DNA from 3 places in the Nesterenkonia sp. YGD6 genome. Region 3 is predicted to be linked to each of the others. Evidence: predicted binding sites of a transcription regulator. Region 3 holds the regulator's gene; each other region holds the start of a gene.
The links. Region 3 encodes HrcA, which represses chaperone genes, less so after heat shock. Its sites were predicted from a motif close to TTNGCACTCGNNNNNNNCGAGTGCNAA; they were not measured.
Positions count from the first base shown of each region.

Region 1: the regulator HrcA is predicted to act here: its motif matches at 2,240-2,266, upstream of groL (chaperonin GroEL).
Region 2: the regulator HrcA is predicted to act here: its motif matches at 1,964-1,990, upstream of groES (co-chaperone GroES).

Region 1 covers NZ_JAJOYY010000003.1:351,916-355,883, reverse strand. Annotated here, with positions in the region: gene LTI14_RS06950 (alpha/beta fold hydrolase) at 1-513, shown strand, start outside; gene pcaC (4-carboxymuconolactone decarboxylase) at 506-892, shown strand; gene LTI14_RS06940 (lipid II:glycine glycyltransferase FemX) at 912-2,111, opposite strand; gene groL (chaperonin GroEL) at 2,461-3,968, shown strand, end outside.
Region 2 covers NZ_JAJOYY010000003.1:98,430-102,397, forward strand. Annotated here, with positions in the region: gene LTI14_RS05700 (GuaB3 family IMP dehydrogenase-related protein) at 1-332, opposite strand, end outside; gene guaB (IMP dehydrogenase) at 346-1,884, opposite strand; gene groES (co-chaperone GroES) at 2,226-2,522, shown strand; gene groL (chaperonin GroEL) at 2,596-3,968, shown strand, end outside.
Region 3 covers NZ_JAJOYY010000004.1:251,432-255,399, reverse strand. Annotated here, with positions in the region: gene LTI14_RS08340 (DUF3097 domain-containing protein) at 12-902, opposite strand; gene hrcA (heat-inducible transcriptional repressor HrcA) at 971-1,996, shown strand; gene dnaJ (molecular chaperone DnaJ) at 2,009-3,133, shown strand; gene LTI14_RS08325 (16S rRNA (uracil(1498)-N(3))-methyltransferase) at 3,150-3,968, shown strand, end outside.

The sequences.
Region 1 (3,968 bases), on a different contig from region 3:
TACGCCGCCGGGGTGTCCATCGCCGGCACCGTCAGCCTGACCCTGGCGCTGCGCCCGCAGACGCGGTTCACCCGGCTGGCAGCCCTGTGCACGGCCGCGAAGATCGGTGACCCGCAGATGTGGAGCGAACGCGCCGAGCTCGTCGCGCAGGCCGGAACCCCCACCATGGTCGAAGGCTCGGCCCAGCGCTGGTTCGCCCCGGGGTTCATGGCCCGGCATCCGGCCGTGGTCACCGGACTGCTGAGCTCGCTGCAGCACGCCGATCGACACTCCTATGCCCAGGCCTGTCGCGCCCTTGGCCGCTACGACCTCACCGCCGAGCTCTCCGGCGTCGCCCGCCCGCTGCTGGTGATCAGCGGGGAACAGGACCCGGTCTGCCCACCCTCGGCGGTCCGGGACCTCGCCGCGGCCCCGCACACGAGGACCGCAGTGCTCGACGGCGTCGCTCACCAGGCCCCAGCCGAAGCACCCGAAGCCACCGCCCGACTGCTCAAGGAGTTCCTCGATGACTGATTCCAGCTACCAGGAGGGAATGAAGGTGCGCCGGGAGGTGCTCTCCGACGCCCACGTGGACCGCGCCGAGGCCCGCAAGGACAGCTTCACCGAGGACTTCCAGGAACTGATCACCAACTACGCCTGGGGATCGATCTGGACCCGCCCCGGACTGGACCGGCCCACCCGATCGGTGATCACCCTCACCGCGCTGATCGCCGGCGGCTACTGGGAAGAGCTCGAGATGCACATCCGCGCGGCGCTGCGCAACGGGCTCACCGAGGATCAGATCAAAGAGGTGTTCCTGCAGTGCGCCATCTACTGCTCGGTGCCCGCGGCGAACACCGCGTTCAGCATCGGGCGCCGAGTCCTGGAGGAAGAACGCACCAGCGGCGCCTGATCGCCCGCAGCGGTCCCGCTCAGCGGCGCGACATGTACAGGTTGAACGCCTTGGCCAGCAGCGGATTGACCGGGTAGTCCCATTCGCCGAGCGTCTGGACCACATCGGCGCCCATGGTCGTCTTGAACCGGGTGAGCCCGGCCAGCGGGTACTCAGGGTCCAGCGAGGGGCTGAGCCCGCCGAGGTCGAACCACTGGCAGCCCGCGGCCAGCGAGTCTTCGATCTGGCGCAGCTGCAGCGCGCGCGGGGCGTAGCGCTTGCGCTCCTCGGAGGAGGAGGCGCCGTAGACGTACCAGGCGAACTCTCCCTGCCGGACGTAGATCGCCGCGGCCAGGAGCTGATCCTCAAGATGCGCCAGATAGAGGGTGCACTCGCTCAGCGGCGAGGCATTGAGCTCGCGGTACATGTCCTGGAAGTAGGAGAGCGGCCGGCCGGTGAAGTCATCACGGTCGGCGGTCTCCGCGTAGAGCGCGTGCCAGGCCGGGAGGTCTGACTCGTCGCCGACGCTGACGCTCAGCTCGGAGCGGGTGGACTTCTTGGTCTGCCGGCGGGAGGACTGATCCATGCGGGCCAGCACGCCATCGATGGGCAGGGTGGCGCCGGTCTCGTCGGTGAGTGGAATGCGGGCCTGGAACTGGGGCTGCCCGGCCTCGAAGTCGGTGCTCGGGGCGGGGGCCTTGAAGCCCAGTGCGCGCAGCTGCTGCTGCCACTGGGCGGCCTGGGCGGGGCCGGCCGGATCGACCTCGAGCGGGTCGAGTTCTTCAATGCTGGTGTTCTCGCCGGCGGCCAGCGCGCGGCGGACCTCCTTGGCCTCCCACCGGCGCAGCACCGAGGGCAGGCCCATGCGGATCAGGAATGCGCCGGAGGCCTTGAGATGGGCGAGCAGCGGCGGGAGCAGCTGCTCCAGATCAGCGGCCGGGTCCAGCACTGGGCCCTCGGCCAGATAGGCGAGCGTCTTGTTCCCGAGCAGCGGCACCGCCGCGGGGATCGGGAGCCGACGGAAGAGCACCAGCGTGGCGGCCACCGGGGCGGATTCGGCTCCGGCGCTGGCGTCGAAGACTCCGAGGCTCTGGGCCCGCCACTCCTTCTTCACCGCGGGCCAGCGCGGGTTCTGCAGGAACGATGCGGTCTTCTGGTCGGCCAGGAAGCTGGTGTGCTCCTCTGCGCTGATCGGGCGGACCTCGTACACGGCGGCAACGCCTGAATCTCTATGCTCCATCACGCCTCAAGGGTACCGTCTGGTTCCTGTGCGGCTGGGAGATCAGGTTCAGGGGCAGTTCCGCTCCGCCGTCCCAGCCCGGCCCTCCTGCGCGAGAGCGGCGGCACAATCTGCCATCGGCGCAGAGGTTTGCACTCGGTAGGGGAGAGTGCTAAAAATTGGTTTAGCACTCTCGTGTCGAGACTGCTAGAGGAACCTGAGCAGGTGAGGCCATATAGATGTTCCCGGTGACGCGGGGACGGCCGTCCGTCGCGGGCACCTGGAATGGTTCGACCCAGCAGACGCGAACACGTCTGACAGTCACACACCACGGCTTGAGACAAGCCGAGTCCAGGAAGGACACGCCACTATGGCAAAGACTATTGCATTCGATGAAGAGGCCCGCCGCGGCCTCGAGCGCGGACTGAACGTCCTCGCCGATGCCGTCAAGGTCACCTTGGGTCCCCGCGGCCGCAACGTCGTGCTGGAGAAGTCCTGGGGTGCACCCACGATCACCAACGACGGTGTCTCCATCGCCAAAGAGATCACCCTTGACGACCCCTACGAGAAGATCGGCGCCGAGCTGGTCAAGGAGGTCGCCAAGAAGACCGACGACGTCGCTGGCGACGGCACCACCACCGCCACCGTCCTCGCCCAGGCCCTGGTCAAGGAAGGCCTGCGCAACGTCGCAGCCGGCGCCGATCCGATGGCGCTCAAGCGCGGCATCGACCTCGCCGTGGAATCCGTCACCGCCGAGCTGTTCAAGTCCGCCAAGGAGATCGAGACCACGGAGCAGATCGCTGCCACCGCCTCCATCTCCGCCGGTGATACCCAGATCGGCGCCCTGATCGCTCAGGCGCTGGACAAGGTCGGCAAGGAAGGCGTCATCACCGTCGAGGAGTCCAACACCTTCGGTCTCGAGCTCGAGCTCACCGAGGGCATGCGCTTCGACAAGGGCTACCTCTCCGGCTACTTCGTCACCGACGCCGAGCGCCAGGAAGCAGTCCTGGAGGACCCCTACATCCTGATCGCCAACTCCAAGATCTCCTCGGTCAAGGACATCATCGGCGTCCTCGAGCAGGTCATGCAGTCCGGCAAGCCGCTGCTGGTCATCGCAGAGGACGTCGAGGGTGAGGCGCTGGCCGCACTGGTGGTCAACAAGCTCAAGGGCACCTTCAAGTCAGTGGCCGTCAAGGCCCCCGGCTTCGGTGACCGTCGCAAGGCCATGCTGGCCGACATCGCCATCCTCACCGGTGGTCAGGTCATCGCCGAAGAGGTCGGCCTGAAGCTGGAGAACACCACTCTGGAGCTGCTCGGCACCGCTCGCAAGGTCGTCGTCACCAAGGACGAGACCACCATCGTCGAAGGTGCCGGCGAAGCCGACGAGATCTCGGGCCGCGTGGCCCAGATCAAGGCCGAGATCGAGAACTCCGACTCGGACTACGATCGCGAGAAGCTCCAGGAGCGTCTTGCCAAGCTCGCCGGAGGCGTGGCAGTCATCAAGGCCGGCGCCGCCACCGAGGTCGAGCTCAAGGAGCGCAAGCACCGCATCGAAGATGCCGTGCGCAACGCCAAGGCCGCTGTGGATGAGGGAATCGTCGCCGGCGGCGGCGTGGCCCTGATCCAGGCCGGCGCCCGCGCCTTCGCGACCCTGCAGCTCAGCGGAGACGAGGCCACCGGCGCGAACATCGTGAAGTTCGCCGTGGAGGCCCCGCTGAAGCAGATCGCCATCAACGCCGGCATGGAAGCCGGCGTGGTGGCCGAGAAGGTCCGCGGACTCCCCGATGGTCACGGCCTCAACGCCGCCACCGGTGTCTACGAGAACCTGCTCGAAGCAGGCGTCAACGATCCGGTGAAGGTGACCCGCTCTGCACTGCA
Region 2 (3,968 bases), on a different contig from region 3:
CGGCGGGTGTTGTCCGCGGAGACCTCGTCGGCGCCCAGCGCTGCGATCTCGGCGAGCACCGGTTCCGGGTCCTCATAGCGGGTCCACAGACCTTCGAGGTTGAGGACACCGAGGCCGCCCTGCTTGCCCAGCTCGATGGCCGTGGCCGGTGACATCACCGAGTCCATCGGGGCGCCGATCACTGGCATGGAGAAGGTGTACGCGTCGATGCGCCAGTCCAGACTCACGTCTGCGGGGCTGCGAGTACGTCGGTTCGGGACGATGGCGACATCGTCCAGAGCCCAGGCTCGGCGGCCGTTCTTGGCCAGGCCGATGGGGATCTCGTTGCTCAAAGCTGCTCCTTTACTAGCGCCGGTAGTTCGGCGCTTCCACCGTCATCATGATGTCATGCGGGTGCGATTCCTTGAGTCCGGCGGAGGTGATCCGCACGAACTTGCCCTTGTACTTCAACTCATCGATGGTGTGCGCGCCCACATAGAACATGGTCTGCCGCAGACCGCCGGTGAGCTGGTGGAACACCACCTCGAGCGGGCCGCGGTAGGGCACCTGCCCCTCGATGCCCTCGGGGATGAGCTTCTCGTCGGTGGGGACGTCGGCCTGGAAGTAGCGGTCCTTGGAGAAGGAGGTGTTCTTCCCTCGGGTCTGCATCGCTCCCATGGAGCCCATGCCGCGGTAGGCCTTGAACTGCTTGCCGTTGTAGAAGACGAGGTCTCCGGGGGACTCCGCGGAGCCTGCCAGCAGCGACCCGAGCATCACCGAGTCGGCCCCGGCGACCAGCGCCTTGCCGATGTCCCCGGAGTGCTGCAGGCCGCCGTCGGCGATCACCGGCACGCCGGCGGGGATGGCGGCCTTTGAGGCTTCGTAGATGGCGGTGATCTGGGGAACCCCGACGCCGGCGACGATGCGCGTGGTGCAGATGGAGCCCGGTCCGACGCCGACCTTGACCGCGTCGGCTCCGGCGTCGATGATCGCCTGGGCCGCCTCGCGGGTGGCCGCCTGGCCGCCGATGACGTCCACGCCGGCCGCGGCCGGTTCCGCCTTGAGCCGCGCGATCATGTCCAGCACACCGCGGGTGTGACCGTTGGCGGTGTCCACGACCAGGGCGTCGACCCCGGCGTCGATCAGGGTCATGGCGCGCTCGAAGCCCTCGCCGAAGAAGCCCACGGCCGCGCCGACGCGCAGCCGGCCCTCCTCATCCTTGGTGGCCTGCGGGTAGCGGTCGGCCTTGTCGAAGTCCTTGATCGTGATCAGGCCCTGGAGCACGCCGTGGTCATCGACCAGCGGCAGCTTCTCGACCCGGTGCTCGGAGAAGATCCGCAGCACCTCTTCATTGGGAATCCCCACATGCGCGGTGATCAGCGGCTGCGGGGTCATCTTCTCGTAGACCTTGGTGGTCAGGTACTGCTCCCGCGGGATGAACCGGGTGTCGCGGTTGGTGATGATGCCCAGCAGCTTGGACTCGCCGTCGACCACCGGCAGCCCGGAGACCCGGAAATGGGCACAGAGCTCATCGAGGTCGGCGATGGTCGCGTCCGGGGTGATCGTCACCGGATCGCTGATCATGCCGGACTCGGAGCGCTTGACCTTGTCCACCTGCCGGGCCTGGTCCTCGATGGAGAGGTTCCGGTGCAGGATCCCGATGCCGCCCTGGCGCGCCATGGCGATGGCCATCGGCGCCTCGGTGACGGTGTCCATCGCGGCCGAGGCCACCGGGGACTGCAGCACGATGTTGCGGGAGAAGCGAGTCGCGGTATCCGCTTCGGAGGGGATCACGTCGGTCGCGCCGGGGAGCAGCAGGACGTCGTCGTAGGTCAGTCCGACGAAGCCGAAGGGATCATGCTCCGCAGCGCCGGCCGCGCTCGTCTGCTGGTGAGTTTCAGTCACGGTGGTGCCTCTCGGGGTCAAAAGCGGGTGGCTCAGCGACAAGTCTACGTCCCGTCCACGTCCGCCCGGAGCCAAAGGCTTAGCACTCTGCTTGACCGAGTGCTAAGCCCGTCTATAAAGTTTCACCTAGCACTCGAGACCCTCGGGTGCCAGCTTGTCCGCGGGTCGTCAACCCGCGGATATCAGCCTGACGGGGCACCATCCGGCACCGCGACGACGGTTGGCCACTCCCAAGGCGTGCGACAGATTTCGGCTCGTCGAGCACCCCGGAAGCACCGGGAGGCTCTGCACGGGCCTGTGCTGATAAACCGAATCCACACCACGCAAAGGAGAGTACTGACGTGTCAGTCTCTATCAAGCCTCTCGAGGATCGCATCGTTGTTCGCCCCCTGGAAGCAGAGCAGACCACCGCTTCCGGTCTGGTCATCCCCGACACCGCCAAGGAGAAGCCCCAGGAGGGCAAGGTCGTCGCCGTGGGTCCAGGTCGCTTCGACGAAAAGGGCAAGCGCATCCCGGTTGACGTCTCCGAGGGCGACGTCGTCATCTACTCCAAGTTCGGCGGCACCGAGGTCAAGGTCAGCGGCGACGAGTACCTCGTGCTCAACGCCCGCGACGTCCTCGCCATCATCGAGAAGTAAGAACGGATTGCTGAAGGCTCTTCACAGACCTCATCACGATCCGATTCTCACACTCTCAAAGGAGCAGTAACCCATGGCAAAGCAGCTTGAATTCAGTGATGCTGCACGCCGCGCTCTGGAAGCCGGCATCGATAAGCTTGCAGACACGGTCAAGGTCACGCTCGGCCCGAAAGGCCGCAATGTAGTCCTGGACAAGTCCTGGGGCGCACCGACCATCACCAACGACGGCGTCACCATCGCCCGTGAGGTGGAGGTCGAAGACCCGTACGAGAACCTTGGCGTGCAGCTGGCCAAGGAAGTCGCCACCAAGACCAACGACGTCGCAGGCGACGGCACCACCACCGCAACGGTCCTCGCCCAGGCTCTGGTCAAGGAAGGCCTGCGCAATGTGGCCGCCGGCGCGGCACCGAGTGAGATCAAGCGGGGCATCGAGACCTCGGTCGCCGCCGTGACCCGCCGACTCCGCGAGAACGCTCGCGAGGTCGAGGGCCAGCAGGTCGCCAACGTGGCCGCGATCTCCGCGCAGAACGACGAGGTCGGTGAACTCCTGGCGCGTGCATTCGACGCCGTGGGCACCGACGGTGTGATCACCATCGAAGAGGGGTCCTCGACCTCCACCGAGCTGGAGATCACCGAGGGCATGCAGTTCGACAAGGGCTACCTGTCCCCGCACTTCGTCACCGACCCCGAGCGCCAGGAAGCGATCCTCGAGGATCCGCTGATCCTGATCAACCAGGGCAAGATCTCCAACATGGCAGAGTTCCTGCCGGTGCTGGAGAAGGTCCTGCAGGCCAAGCGCCCGCTGTTCATCATCGCCGAGGACGTCGAGGGCGAGGCCCTCTCCACCCTGGTGGTCAACAAGCTGCGCGGCACGCTCAACGTGGTCGCGGTCAAGGCCCCCGGCTTCGGGGACCGCCGCAAGGCCATGCTCGAGGACATCGCCGTGCTCACCGGTGGACAGGTCATCTCTCCTGATCTGGGCCTGAAGCTCGATCAGGTGGATCTGGAATCGCTGGGCACCGCACGTCGGGTGACCGTGACCAAGGACGCGACCACCCTCGTCGACGGCGCCGGGTCCAAGGAAGATGTGGACGCTCGCGCGGCCACCATCAAGGCCCAGGCCGACGCCTCTGACTCCGAGTGGGACCGTGAGAAGCTCCAGGAGCGTCTGGCGAAGCTCTCCGGCGGCATCGGCGTCATCAAGGTCGGCGCGGCCACCGAGGTGGAGCTCAAGGAGCGCAAGCACCGCATCGAAGATGCCGTCTCCTCCACCCGTGCGGCTCTCGAAGAGGGCATCGTGGCCGGCGGCGGCACTGCGCTGATCAACGCCCTCTCCGTGCTGGACGAGGACGAGGACGTGAAGGCGCTCTCCGGGGATGCCGCAGCTGCTGTGGGCATCGTCCGCCGCGCGCTGGTCCAGCCGCTGCGCTGGATCGCTCAGAACGC
Region 3 (3,968 bases):
GGTTCCTAAGTTCAGTGCTCCACCGTGACGAAGTCGATCAGCTCCTCCACCCGACCGAGCAGCGAGGGCTCGAGATCCGCGTAGCTGCTGACCTGGCCGAGGATCCGTTTCCACCCGTGCGCGATGTCACGCTGGTTCGCATGCGGCCAGCCCAGCGCCTGCAGCGTGCCGACCTTGATGTCCTGACTGCGCGGGATGTCCGGCCAGCGCTTCAGCCCGAAGAGATGCGGCTTCACGGCCTGCCAGACATCCACATAGGGATGGCCCAGGACAGCGATGTTGCCCTGTGCGCCGCGCTGCTGCATGACCTCGCGGGCGATGCGCGACTCCTTGGAGCCGGGGACCAGGTGATCCAGCAGCACTCCGACCCGACGCCGGGGTCCCGGCCCGAACGCGCGGATCGCGCCGAGCAGGTCATCGGCGCCGTGCAGAGGCTCCACGACGATGCCTTCGATCCGCAGGTCCTCGCCCCAGACCTTCTCCACCAGCTCGGCGTCGTGGGTGCCCTCGACCCAGATCCGTGAGGCCCGGGCGACCCGCGCCGGCGCGTTCGCCACCGCCACCGAACCCGAGGCGGTGCGGGTGGGCTTCGCCGCGGCGGCCCGCGGGGTGGGGGGAGTCAGCTCCACCGGCTGGCCCTCATACAGGAAGCCGTGGCCCAGCGGGAAGGAGCGGACCTTGCCGCGCCGGTCCTCGAGACTCACCACATGGACACCGCCGGAGGCCTCCACCGAGATGATGGCGCCGACCCAGCCGGACTCCACCTCCTCGATCACGGCGCCGTAGTCGGCGGGCATCGCGGAGACCTTGCGGAGCTGGCTCTGACGGAGCCGGGAGAGGTCCTGGGCACCCCAGTTCGGGGTGGAGGAGGGACGCCAGTCGGGGAAGTGCGGAGCGCTCATGATCACCCATTGTAGAATTGGCACTTGTACTCGAAGAGTGCCAGAAGTTCAGGAGGCGCCAAGCTTACATGTCAGACACCCGTCGTCTGCAGGTTCTGCGTGCCATCGTGGAGGACTACGTCCAGACCCGGGAGCCGGTCGGATCCCGGGCCCTGGTGGAGCGCCATGACCTGGAGGTCTCGCCCGCCACGATCCGCAACGATATGGCCCACCTCGAGGAGGAGGGTCTGATCGCCGCCCCGCACACCTCTGCCGGGCGGATCCCCACCGACCTCGGCTACCGACGCTTCGTGGACAAGATCACCGAGGTCCGTCCGCTCTCGGCCGCCGAGCGGCGCGCCATGGACACCCTGCTCGAGACCGCCGATGACCACGACGCGATGCTCGAGCACACCGTGCGGCTGCTCGCGATGCTCACCAACCAGGTCGCCGTGATCCAGCATCCGCAGCGCTCCACCGCGAAGATCCGACATATCGACATCGTCTCGATGTCCTCGCACAAGGCGCTGGCCATCGTGATCCTCTCCTCCGGGAAGGTCGAGCAGCGCATGGTCACCCTCGCCGACGCGATCGGCGACGACTCGCTGCACCGGATCGCCCAGGTGCTCTCCACCGAACTGCATCAGCGCTCCATCTCTGCCCTGCCGCTGCCCACCGACACCCTGATCAGCCGGGTGGAGCCGGTGCTGCGGCCGTCCATGGCGATCATCGCCCAGGCGGTGGAGACGATCCTCGAGTCTTCCCGCGTGGATCGCATCATCATGGCCGGGACTGCTAACCTCGCCAGGTCGGGCCGCGACCTCGGTCCCTCCATCGGTCCCATTCTTGAGGCGCTCGAGGAACAAGTAGTGCTGCTTCGACTGTTGACAGAGATGGAGCAGGACCGACGCGGTCTCTCCATCCGCATCGGTCACGAGACCAGTCATGATTCGCTGATCGAGACCGCTGTCGTCGCAGCAGAGTATGGCTCCCAGGCGGGAGCCGAAGGTGCCAAGCTCGGCGTCGTCGGTCCGACCCGCATGGATTACGGCTCCACCATGTCCGCGGTGCGCGCAATGGCGCGCTACCTGTCCCGAATTCTCTCCGAAGGGTGAACGTCCTTGAAGATGACGACTGACTATTACGAAGCGCTCGGCGTCAGCCGCTCGGCGTCCACCGAAGAGATCAAGAAGGCCTACCGCAAACAGGCCCGCAAGCTTCACCCCGATGTGAACCCCTCCGAGGATGCCGCCGAGCAGTTCAAGGCGCTCGGCCGCGCCTACGAGGTGCTCTCCGACCCGCAGAAGCGGCAGAACTACGACGCCACCGGCGATGAGAACGGCCGCTCCGGATTCCCCGGCGGCGGAGCAGGCGGCGCCGGCTTCGGCGGCTTCGGCGACATCTTCGAGACCTTCTTCGGCGGGGGAGGCGGAGGCCCCGCCTCACGCACCCGCCGTGGCCAGGATTCGCTGATCCGGGTCCGCATCGACCTGCGCGACGCCGTGTTCGGCACCACCAAGGAGGTGGAGCTGGAGACCGCCGTGACCTGCACGGTCTGCGACGGCTCCTGCACCCGCAAGGGCACCTCGCCCACCACCTGCCCTGACTGTCACGGCCAGGGCCAGGTCCAGCGGCCGATGCGCTCGATCCTGGGCACCGTCATCCAGACCCAGACCTGCGCCCGCTGCGCCGGCTTCGGCAACATCATCGAGGACCCCTGCCAGGAGTGCGACGGCCAGGGTCGGGTGCGCGAGCGCAAGTCCCTGAAGGTCAAGGTCCCGGCAGGCGTGGACCGGGGCAACCGGATCCACCTGGCCGGCGAGGGCGAGGCCGGACTGGCCGGCGGCCCCTCCGGAGACCTGTTCATCGAGGTCGAGGTCAAGCAGCACGAGGTCTTCACCCGCCGCGGCAACGACCTGCACGCCACGGTCTCGATCCCGATGACCGCGGCCGCCCTGGGCACCACGGTCGACCTGGACACCTTCGACGGCGCCGAGGAGCTCACCGTGAAGCCGGGCACCCAGTCCGGTGAGGTGCTCACGCTCAAGGAGCGCGGGGTGACCCACCTGCGCGGCGGCGGTCGCGGCGCGCTGAAGGTGCACCTGAAGGTCGAGACCCCCACCAAGGTCTCCGACCGCGAGGCCCAGCTGCTGCGCGAACTCGCCCTCGAGCGCGGTGAGGAGCGCGGGGAGTCCACCACCGAACACCGTGGCGTCTTCGCCAAGCTTCGCGAACGCTGGGACGCGCTCTAGAGATGCGCGATCTGAGATGACGGCACCGCTGTTCCACCTCGACCCGGGTGCGCTGGACGACGCGGCCGTGGCCGAGGTGGTCACGCTCACCGGCGCGGAGGGCCACCATGCCGCCACCGTGATGCGGCTGCAGCCCGGCGAGCCGGTGCTGCTCTCCGACACGGTGGGGCGGCGCGCCGAAGGCCGCGTCCGCTCCGCCGGAGGCGGGCAGCTCGAGGTGGAGATCCTCGCCGTGATCGAGGAGCCGGTGCCGCTGCCCCGGCTGGTGCTGGTCCAGGCGCTTGCCAAGGACCGCCGCGACCTGCAGGGCGTGGAGTCCGCCACCGAGCTCGGCGTGGACGCGGTGATCCCCTGGCAGGCCGAACGCTCAGTGGCCCGCTGGAAGGCCGGCCGCGAGACCAAGAAGCACGCCGAGTGGGTCGCCCTGGTGACGACCGCGGCCAAACAGACCCGACGCACCACCATCCCCGAGGTGCGCCCGCTGCAGAGCACCGCCGGCTACCTCACGGCGATCCGGTCCGCGGGCGCCGAGGTCGGCGTCGTCGTGCTGCATGAGACCGACGAGACCTCGCTGGCCCAGGCCATCGCCGCGCTGCAGAAGCCCGCACGCAAGGATCCGACGCTGAAGGATCCGACGCTGAAGGATCCGATGCAGCAGGATTCCACGCACCAGCTGCAGGAGCTGCACCTGGTCGTCGGTCCGGAGGGCGGGATCAGCGACCGCGAGATCGAGCTGCTCACCGGCGCCGGAGCGCAGGTCGCCCGGCTCGGCCCCACCGTGCTGCGCTCCTCCACCGCCGGTCCCGCGGCGCTGGCCGCCGCGCAGCTGCTGCTG